Regions from separate parts of the Mesorhizobium album genome, predicted to be linked through region 2. Evidence: riboswitches for the same ligand, from Rfam matches in the RefSeq annotation. Region 2 holds a riboswitch; each other region holds the start of a gene.

Region 1 (3,255 bases), on a different contig from region 2:
CATGGCTCAGCGCGTCTCCTGATCTTTCTGCGCCAAAGCCTGTTTTTCCGCCTCGGGCGTTTCGACGGGTATGTAGAGATCGCCGCCTGCGCGATGCTTCTCCGCCATGGCCGCCATCCCCTCCTTCTGGGCTTCGGCGCGAATGTCGTGGGAGATGCGCATGGAGCAGAATTTCGGCCCGCACATCGAGCAGAAATGCGCCAGCTTGTGCGCTTCCTTGGGCAAGGTCTCGTCGTGGAACGAGCGCGCCGTCTCGGGATCGAGCGACAGGTTGAACTGGTCTTCCCAGCGGAACTTGAACCGCGCCCGCGAAAGCGCGTCGTCGCGGATCTTCGCCGCCGGATGCCCCTTGGCGAGATCCGCGGCGTGCGCGGCTATCTTGTAGGTGATCACGCCGGTCTTGACATCGTTGCGGTCCGGCAGGCCGAGATGTTCCTTCGGCGTCACATAGCAGAGCATCGCCGTGCCGAACCAGCCGATCATGGCGGCGCCGATTCCCGAGGTGATGTGGTCATAGCCCGGCGCTATGTCCGTGGTCAGCGGCCCCAGCGTGTAGAATGGCGCTTCGCCACAGACGGCGAGCTGCTTGTCCATATTCTGCTTGATCTTGTGCATGGGAACATGGCCAGGGCCCTCGATCATCACCTGGCAGTCCTTTGCCCAGGCGATCTTCGTCAATTCGCCAAGCGTTTCCAACTCGGCGAACTGGGCTCGGTCATTGGCGTCGGCGATCGAGCCGGGACGAAGGCCGTCGCCGAGCGAGAAGGAGACGTCATAGGCTCTGGCGATGTCGCAGATCTCCTCGAAATGCTCATAGAGGAAGCTTTCGCGATGATGGTGCAGGCACCATTTCGCCATGATCGAGCCGCCCCTGCTGACGATGCCGGTAACCCGTCCAACCGTCAGCGGGATGTAGTGCAGCCGCACACCGGCGTGGATGGTGAAATAGTCGACCCCCTGCTCAGCCTGCTCGATCAACGTGTCGCGATAGACTTCCCAACTCAGATCCTCGGCAACGCCGCCCACCTTTTCCAGCGCCTGGTAGAGCGGCACCGTGCCGATCGGCACCGGCGCATTGCGCACGATCCATTCGCGAATGTTGTGGATGTTGCGGCCCGTCGACAGATCCATGACGGTATCGGCGCCCCAGCGGATCGCCCAGACCATCTTTTCGACCTCTTCGGGCATCGAAGAGGTGACGGCGGAATTGCCGATATTGGCGTTGATCTTCACCAGGAAATTGCGGCCGATGATCATCGGCTCGCTTTCGGGATGGTTGATGTTGGCGGGAATGATCGCGCGGCCGCGCGCCATCTCGTCGCGTACGAATTCCGGCGTGACGAAGTCCGGGATCGACGCGCCGAACGCTTCCCCATCCTGTTGCAACCTGCTCCGCAGCATCTCTCGGCCAAGGTTCTCGCGGATGGCCACGAATTCCATCTCGGGCGTGATGATCCCGGCGCGCGCATAGGCAAGCTGCGTTACCGCCTTGCCGGCCTTTGCTCGCAGCGGACGGTTGCGGGTGGGAAGTTCCGGCGTCAGGCGCTCGCCTGTCGCAAGTCCGTTGTCTTCCGGCCTGACATGGCGGCCGTCATAGGATTCGACATCGCCGCGTGCCACGATCCAGTCCTGCCGATGGCGGGCAAGCCCCCTCTCGATATCGGTTTCGATCGCGGGGTCGGTATAGGGGCCTGACGGATCGTACACCGTCACCGGCGGCTCACCGGCAGTCGGGTGGACCGCGATCTCGCGCATCGGCACCTTGATATGCGGATGGAGAACGCCGGACTTGTGGATCTTCCGCGACGCCGGCAGCGGTCCCGTCGATACGGTCGGGGTCAGGGCATTCATTTGAGGCTCCTTTGCTCGTTGCATTGGAGACCCAGTTCTGTGCCGGAAGGATGAAAAGACGCTTTTGGTAGGCCTGCTTGAGACAGGTCTTCGGGCATGAACGCCCACAAGCGCTTGCACCGTCCCTACGCCAGTATGAACTGGATCAGGTTCAACGGGTCACTGCGCCGCAAAGCCAGCAGTATCTCAGCCCCTTGCCGGGACTCCCCTGGTGAATGCTTTCAAACTGACCGGGCCGGCGCCGCTTTGTCAAGCGCCTTCAGGCCGCAGCGCTGATCGGCGGCTGATCAAACTCGTCGGAAAAGATCGCGCACATGGCGGCGACAAATCGCGCGCCCGAGAACAGAGCGGAGAAGGGATAAGAAGATTGTCAAATCACCGGACTGTAAGTTCGATTCTTGCGATGATCACGCCTTCAATCGGCGCCAAAGGTTTGCGCGTAGATCGCCTCGATCCGCTCTGCCTCGTCATTCGTCAGCGCGGCGAATTCCTTTTCGCGGGCGCGGTTCGATAGCTGGCCGCCGTTCTGGTGGAGGAAACGGAAGAGCAGATCGATCAGCCGCTCGGGCATGTCGATAAAGGCATCCACATGTTGCCGGAACTGATCGTAGAGCTGCAGAACGCGGTTTCGCTGGGAAGATCCCGTTCGATGGTTCGCTGAACGCAGGCATAGAGGAATTCGGCGTGCGGGGTTGCATCAAAGAAGCGGTAGAAATCCCCGGTGTCATTCAGCACCCGGACGTTGAATTGCGGCGTCGGTTCCCATTCGACCAGTGGCAGGAGGCGCTGCGAATAGCTCTCGAGCACGCGCCTGTACTCGTCGATTTGGTCCAGGATCGCGGCCGAAACGGGCAACACTACCCCCGGCGGATTGAAGCCGCGCATGGCGAGGACGTGGTGGATTAGGTAACGATGAATGCGCCCGTTTCCATCCTCGAACGGATGGACGTAGACAAAGCCGAAGGCGAGGATTGCGGCGGCCACAACCGGATCGAGATTTTTTGCGGGGCCTTGGTCGAAAGTGCCCATCCCGTCGATAAGTCTTGGCAGGTCCTCAGGTCGAGCGTTGATGTGATCGGGCAGGGGCATGCGGTTTTCGCGGTCATGCGCACCGACGAAGCCTCCCTCCTTTCGAAAGCCAAGTCTCACGAAACGGGCATCGCCGAGGACAATTCTTTGCAGACGAAGCAGCTCATCGCGATCGATCGGTTGCCGGCCAGCTTCGGCGATAGCGCGGCCCCAGCGTTGGATGCGATCTTCCGGCGGGCGCTCGCCCTCGATGGCGTAGCTTGATCGGGAGTCTTTGAGCAAAAGAAAGGCGGCGGTCCGAGCAAGGAGGTCTCGCGGCACGTCCGCTACGATTGCCGCCGCGCGTCGCGGCAGCTCAAGGCCGATGAATTTTTC
Region 2 (3,255 bases):
TTCGGCCCGCACATCGAGCAGAAATGCGCCAGCTTGTGCGCTTCCTTGGGCAAGGTCTCGTCGTGCATCGAGCGCGCGGTTTCGGGATCGAGCGACAGGTTGAACTGGTCTTCCCAGCGGAACTCGAACCGTGCCCGCGAAAGCGCGTCGTCGCGGGTCTTCGCCGCCGGGTGTCCCTTGGCGAGATCCGCTGCGTGTGCAGCAATCTTGTAGGTGATCACCCCGGTCTTGACGTCGTTGCGATCCGGCAGGCCGAGATGTTCCTTCGGCGTCACGTAGCAGAGCATGGCCGTGCCGAACCAGCCGATCATGGCCGCGCCGATGCCGGATGTGATGTGGTCATAGCCCGGCGCAATGTCCGTCGTCAGCGGCCCCAGCGTGTAGAAAGGCGCTTCGCCGCAGACGGCGAGCTGCTTGTCCATATTCTGTTTGATCTTGTGCATGGGCACATGGCCGGGGCCCTCGATCATCACCTGGCAGTCCTTTGCCCAGGCGATCTTCGTCAGTTCGCCAAGCGTCTCCAGTTCGGCGAATTGGGCCCGGTCATTGGCATCGGCGATCGAGCCGGGACGAAGGCCGTCACCGAGCGAGAAGGAGACGTCATAGGCTCTGGCGATATCGCAGATCTCCTCGAAATGCTCATAGAGGAAGCTTTCGCGGTGATGGTGCAGGCACCATTTCGCCATGATCGAGCCGCCGCGAGAGACGATGCCCGTGACCCGGTCGACGGTCAGCGGAATGTAATGCAGCCGCACGCCGGCATGGATGGTGAAGTAGTCGACGCCCTGCTCGGCCTGCTCGATCAGCGTGTCGCGATAGACCTCCCAGCTCAGGTCCTCGGCAACGCCGCCCACCTTCTCCAGCGCCTGGTAGAGCGGCACCGTGCCGATCGGCACCGGCGAATTGCGCACGATCCATTCGCGGATGTTGTGGATGTTGCGGCCCGTCGACAGGTCCATCACCGTGTCGGCGCCCCAGCGGATCGCCCAGACCATCTTTTCGACCTCTTCGGCCATCGAGGACGTGACGGCGGAATTGCCGATATTGGCGTTGATCTTCACCAGGAAGTTGCGGCCGATGATCATCGGCTCGCTTTCGGGATGGTTGATGTTGGCGGGAATGATCGCGCGGCCGCGCGCCACCTCGTCGCGTACGAATTCCGGCGTGACGAAATCCGGGATCGATGCGCCGAACGCCTCGCCGTCCTGCTGCAGCCTGCCGCGCACGATCTCGCGGCCGAGGTTTTCGCGGATGGCCACGAATTCCATCTCGGGCGTGATGATCCCGGCGCGCGCATAGGCAAGCTGCGTTACCGCCTTGCCGGCCTTGGCTCTCAGCGGACAGTTGCGGATCGCAAATTCCCGCGTCAGTCGCTCTCCTGTCGCAAAACCGTTGTCCTCGGGCCTGACATGGCGGCCGTCATAGGATTCGACATCGCCGCGTGCCGCGATCCAGTCCTGCCGAAGCCGGGCAAGACCCTTGTCGATGTCCGTTTCGATCGCGGGGTCGGTATAGGCGCCTGACGGATCGTAGACCGTCACCGGCGGCTCACCGGCAGTCGGGTGGACCGCGATCTCGCGCATCGGCACCCTGATCTGCGGATGGAGGAGGCCGGATTTGTGGATCTTCCGCGAGGCCGGCAGCGGTCCGGTCGATACGGTCGGGGTCAGGGCATTCATTTGAGGCTCCTTTGCTCGTTGCATTGGAGACCCAGTTCTGTGCCGGAAGGATGAAAAGACGCTTCGATCTACCTGCTTGAGACAGGTCTTCGGGCATGAACGCCCGCAAAGCGCTTGCACCGTCCCTACGCCAGTATGAACTGGATCAGGTTCAACGGGTCACTGCGCCGCAAAGCCAGCAGTATCTCAGCCCCTTGCCGGGACTCCCCTGGTGAATGGCTTTAGGTTGAACGGGCCGGCGCCATCTTGTCAAGCGCGTTTGGCCGGCAATTGCGGCTCATTGCGTTGCGGACGGAAGGTCGGAGATCGTGCGGCCCGCCGGAAAGCCAAGCCAAAGAAGCACGCGCACAGGGCTCGAAACCGGGTTCATGAATTGTCTCCGGGAACCACTTGCAGCGCCGCACGACCGCGCCGGCTGGCTGATGCCCAAAGCGCCATCAGCGGCGCGGTCAGCAGCAGGAAGGACGGCAGAAGGCTCGGGAAATAGATGCGGGTGTCGTGGATCGGGAAGACGGCGAACTTCGCCAGCACGCCGAGCACGAGTGCCGCAAGCAGGATACCGGCGCGGCGATCGAGCCGGAAGCCGGCGCGGTCGAGGCCATACTAGCCGGCGAGCGCTAGCACCGAGACGCCGACCCAGCCGTCGACGTTGACGGCGCGCACCACCGAAACGGCGAAGGCCCTCAGGTAGGCGGCCGTCGAGAACGGCGGTTCGAAGCCGTCCATGTTGTAGTGCTGCTCGATACTGGAGAACCACAGATGCGGCCACCAGCCGGGGTGCTGCGCCCAGTGCGAGATGACGAAATAGGCGACCAAGGAAGCGGCGAAGCCGGCGAGCGCCCCCACGCTTTCTGCCGAAAGGCAACCAGCAGCACGGCGAAGACGGCGAGGAAGACGATGTTGTCCGGCCGCGCCATGAAGGCGAGGAAAAAAGCGGATTCTTCTTGAGGAGGATGAACAGGCCCTCCCACAGAAGATCCGTTGCAATCAGCGTGCCATCGAGATCGACCGCAAGCGGAATTGCGTTCCTGTCCGACCGCGCGTCCATTTCCCCGCCCTGTTCACCCCACGCCGTGTTTCAGCGTCCTGGCAACGGATATAACGGGAGATGGCGGAGCGAACGTTAAAACGCCCGGTTGCAGCGCGCTGTGCAGACAGTATTTCCGGAGTCGTCGTTTAGCGGCGGCTACCAGAAACGATAAAAGGCCGGACATCCGCCCGGCCTTTGTCGATCGTGTTTCGGTTTTTTACTTGATGCGAGCAACGCCGCCCGAGATCTCGACCGTTTCGGAACCGGTCAGCGCTTCGAGGTCACCATTGGGAAGGGTGACGAAGCAGCCATTCGGGCAGAACTCCACCGTCTCGCCGGCGGCCAGCGCCAGCTCGGTTTTGCCGCCGCCTTCGGTCACGATCAACGTCCGCGTCTGGGCGTCCTTGTTGACCGCGCTGGCGGCAAAAGCCGAACCGCCAATGGCCAGCAAAGCGATGGCGGCAACGACAGACTTCCACATTGCAATTCCGGTGTTCTCACACCGCCTCTGTTCGATTTCGCAAGGCATTCTCGCCCTTTGCGTGA
Region 3 (3,255 bases), on a different contig from region 2:
GTCGCGCCATTCCTCGAAATGCGCGAAGCCCCTGTCCAGCCGCCGCGTCTGGCCGCGGTCGAGCCAGACGGTGGCGCGCGAGACGCGTTCGAGAAAGCGGCGGTCGTGCGAGATCAGGATCACAGCCGAGGAGGTGCGGGCAAGCTCCTCTTCCAGCCATTCGATGACCGACAGGTCGAGATGATTGGTCGGTTCGTCGAGCAGCAGAATGTCGGGTTCCGGTGCCATGACGCGGGCAAGCGCGGCGCGGCGCGCCTCGCCACCGGAAAGGTCGCTTGGCCATTCCTCGCCGGTCAGGCCGAGATGCTCCATCAGATAGGTGGCGCGATGTGGGTCGTCGGCGGGCCCAAGGCCTGCCTCGACGTAGGCGCGCACACTGGCAAAGCCGTCCATGTCGGGCATTTGCGGCAGGTAGCGAACGGTCGCGGAAGGCTGGCGGAACACCTCGCCGTCCTGCGGCTCGATCAGCCCGGCGGCGATCTTGAGCAGCGTCGACTTGCCCGAGCCGTTGCGGCCGACCAGCGCGATCTTCTCGCCGGCGGAGGCACTGAGTGCCGCGCCATCGAGCAGCGGCGTGTCGCCAAAGGTCAGTTTTATGCCGTCGAGATTGAGAAGTGGCGGAGCCATGTCAGCTTTCGGGAAGAGGATAGGGATGGGCAAGCAGCAGCGCCCGGCCACGCTTGAGCGCGATCTCGAGCCGGCCCTTGACCTCGTTTGATATAGTGAGCGAGGAGCCGAACGCCACGTCGACGCGGTCGAGCGGCCATTTGGCGCCCGTGACCGTCAGGCCGGTGAGATCGGAGAAGCCGAGCACCGAGAACAGCATGCCATCGGCATAGTCGAAGCCGGCTTTGCCGGGCAGGATGGGCACGCCCTCCTGCGCGCCGCTGGATAACAGGACCGTCGTGCCTGCCTCGGCCAGCCGAAGCCCAAGCGCCAGGTGCAGGAAGGCATGGTCGGCGCGCTTACCGCCGAAGGCGCCGGCCAGCACCAGGCTGGTGGCGCCGCGCGCGAGCGCCTCGGCAATGGCCAGCTCGCCGTCGGTCATGTCCTTCTCGGCCGGGAAGATCTTTCGCGGCACGGCGGCCAGATGGTCAGGCAGGTCCGGCGGCACCGAATCGAAGTCGCCGACCCAGAGCTCGGGAACCAGGCCCAGCATGCGGGCATGGCCGATGCCGGCATCGGCGGCGATGACGCGGGAGCCTTCGATCTGGCGCTCGAGCCGAGGCGTGCGGACGAGCTCGCCGCCAAGCAGGATGGTGAATGTGCCCATGGGCGTCGCCCTTACCAGCCTCGCCCGCGAAACGGAAGCCGGGCCGCATCCAAACGGAACGGCGCTGCGTTCCAGAACAAGCCGCGATGCATCGGATGCCCGGCAACTTCCGCTTGCGCGCCGCTTCGGCCGGGCCTATGTCTCGAGACGCTCTAACGGGGTGCCGGACGCTGACTTTCGCGAACCGGCTGAGAGGCAGCAAAAGCCAACCCGCTGAACCTGATCCGGTTTGTACCGGCGGAGGGATTAGACGTTTCGGACCATCCGGCGCCTCAATTCCTTTAACATGAACGAAGGAGGCGCCGATGCGCTCGTTGTTGTCCCAGCTCATTTTAGCAACCGGCCTGGTTTCGCTTCTGGCAGGCGTCGGGCCAGCCGAGGCGAAGGACAAGCTCACCGTCTACACCTATGAAAGCTTCACCGCCGACTGGGGTCCTGGACCCGCGGTGAAGAAGGAATTCGAAGCCGAATGCGGCTGCGATCTCGAATTCGTCTCGGTGGCCGACGGTGTGGCGCTGCTCAATCGCGTCAAGCTGGAGGGCGCCGGCACCAAGGCTGACATCGTGCTCGGCCTCGACACCAACCTGACCGCGGACGCCAAGGCGAGCGGCCTGTTCGCGCCGCACGACGCGGTGTCCGGCATCAACGTGCCCGGCGGTTGGAACGACGACATTTTCGTGCCCTTCGATTACGGCTATTTCGCCGTCGTCTACGACACTGAAAAGCTGAAGAGCCCGCCAAAAAGCCTGAAGGCGCTGGTCGAGGGCAGTGCTGCCGACAAGATCGTCATCCAGGATCCGCGCACCTCGACGCCGGGCCTCGGCCTGCTGCTCTGGGTGAAGTCGGTCTATGGCGACAAGGCGCCGGAAGCCTGGGCCAAGCTCAAATCGAAAGTGCTCACCGTGACGCCGGGCTGGAGCGAGGCTTATGGCCTGTTCACCAAGGGCGAAGCGCCGATGGTGCTCTCCTACACCACCTCGCCGGCCTACCACATGGTGGCCGAGAACACCGAGCGCTACCAGGCCGCCTCCTTCGAGGAGGGCGAGTATCTGCAGATCGAGGTCGCCGGCGTCACCAAAACCGGCGCCAAGAACCCGTTGGCGGAAAAATTCATCGCCTTCATGACCGGACCGAAATTCCAGGATGTCATCCCGGAGACCAACTGGATGTTCCCGGCCGGCAAGACCGACAAGCCGCTCAACCCGGCCTTCGACAAGCTGGTGAAGCCGGCCAAGACCCTGCTGTTCAGCCCCGAGGAGGTCGCCGCCAATCGCAAGGCCTGGGTGGATGAGTGGCTGGCGGCGATGAGCAAGTAGCCGGATTTAGCTATCTATCGAAGATGATCGCTCTACGGCGCCCCCCTCTGTCCTGCCGGACATCTCCCCCACAAGGGGGGAGATCGGCAGCTTTGGCGCCCCGCACCGTCCTGCGACCTTGGAGATTGGCGAAAGCCGCGATGACAGCCAATTTCCCCCCTAGTGGGGGAGATGTCCGGCAGGACAGAGGGGGGCGCGAAGGAACACGGCGTTCGCTAGTTTCCGACCCTGCCCCGGCGGTGCAGCGTGCAGTCCGCGCCGCGCTCTGACTCCCGTATCACCGCCGGCATCATCGCCCTTGCGGCAATCGTCGTGCTCATCGGCGGCGCCTTTGCCGGCCTCGTCCTCGAAGGCGCGCGCGATCCGTCAGGTGCTTTCGCCGCCTTCGACGGCTATCTCTTGCGCGTCGCCCGCTTCACGCTCTGGCAGGCGCTGCTGTCGACACTGCTGTCGGTCGGGCCGGCGCTATTGGTGGCGCGCGCCTTGTCCAGGCATCCGGGCTTTCCCGGTCGTCGCCTGATCCTGCAGCTCTTCACCGTGCCGCTGGCGCTGCCGGCGATCGTCGCGGCGCTGGGCGTGTTGGCGCTCTATGGCCATGCCGGCTATTTCGCGGGTGTCCTCGGTGCGCTCGGCGGCGGGGAATGGCCGGGCGTCTACGGGCTTTCC

What was found. Region 2 has a riboswitch for thiamine pyrophosphate ahead of thiC (phosphomethylpyrimidine synthase ThiC). Riboswitches for the same ligand answer to the same signal wherever they lie in the genome.
Region 1: it holds a riboswitch for thiamine pyrophosphate, as region 2 does, so the genes downstream of both, thiC (phosphomethylpyrimidine synthase ThiC) here and thiC (phosphomethylpyrimidine synthase ThiC) in region 2, are expected to answer to the same signal.
Region 3: it holds a riboswitch for thiamine pyrophosphate, as region 2 does, so the genes downstream of both, thiB (thiamine ABC transporter substrate binding subunit) here and thiC (phosphomethylpyrimidine synthase ThiC) in region 2, are expected to answer to the same signal.

What each region holds. Positions count from the first base shown of each region.
Region 1 is NZ_JAVIIW010000024.1:18,937-22,191, forward strand. Features, by position in the region: gene thiO (glycine oxidase ThiO) at 1-3, opposite strand, end outside; gene thiC (phosphomethylpyrimidine synthase ThiC) at 7-1,851, opposite strand; TPP riboswitch at 1,956-2,071, opposite strand; gene RFN28_RS20245 (hypothetical protein) at 2,267-2,422, opposite strand; gene RFN28_RS20250 (Fic family protein) at 2,407-3,255, opposite strand, start outside.
Region 2 is NZ_JAVIIW010000005.1:180,943-184,197, forward strand. Features, by position in the region: gene thiC (phosphomethylpyrimidine synthase ThiC) at 1-1,679, opposite strand, end outside; TPP riboswitch at 1,784-1,899, opposite strand; partial or broken gene RFN28_RS34830 (hypothetical protein) at 2,046-2,608, opposite strand; gene RFN28_RS06565 (hypothetical protein) at 2,927-3,190, opposite strand.
Region 3 is NZ_JAVIIW010000012.1:39,165-42,419, forward strand. Features, by position in the region: gene RFN28_RS12410 (ABC-F family ATP-binding cassette domain-containing protein) at 1-627, opposite strand, end outside; gene RFN28_RS12415 (thiamine diphosphokinase) at 629-1,273, opposite strand; TPP riboswitch at 1,420-1,536, shown strand; gene thiB (thiamine ABC transporter substrate binding subunit) at 1,579-2,589, shown strand; gene thiP (thiamine/thiamine pyrophosphate ABC transporter permease) at 2,836-3,255, shown strand, end outside.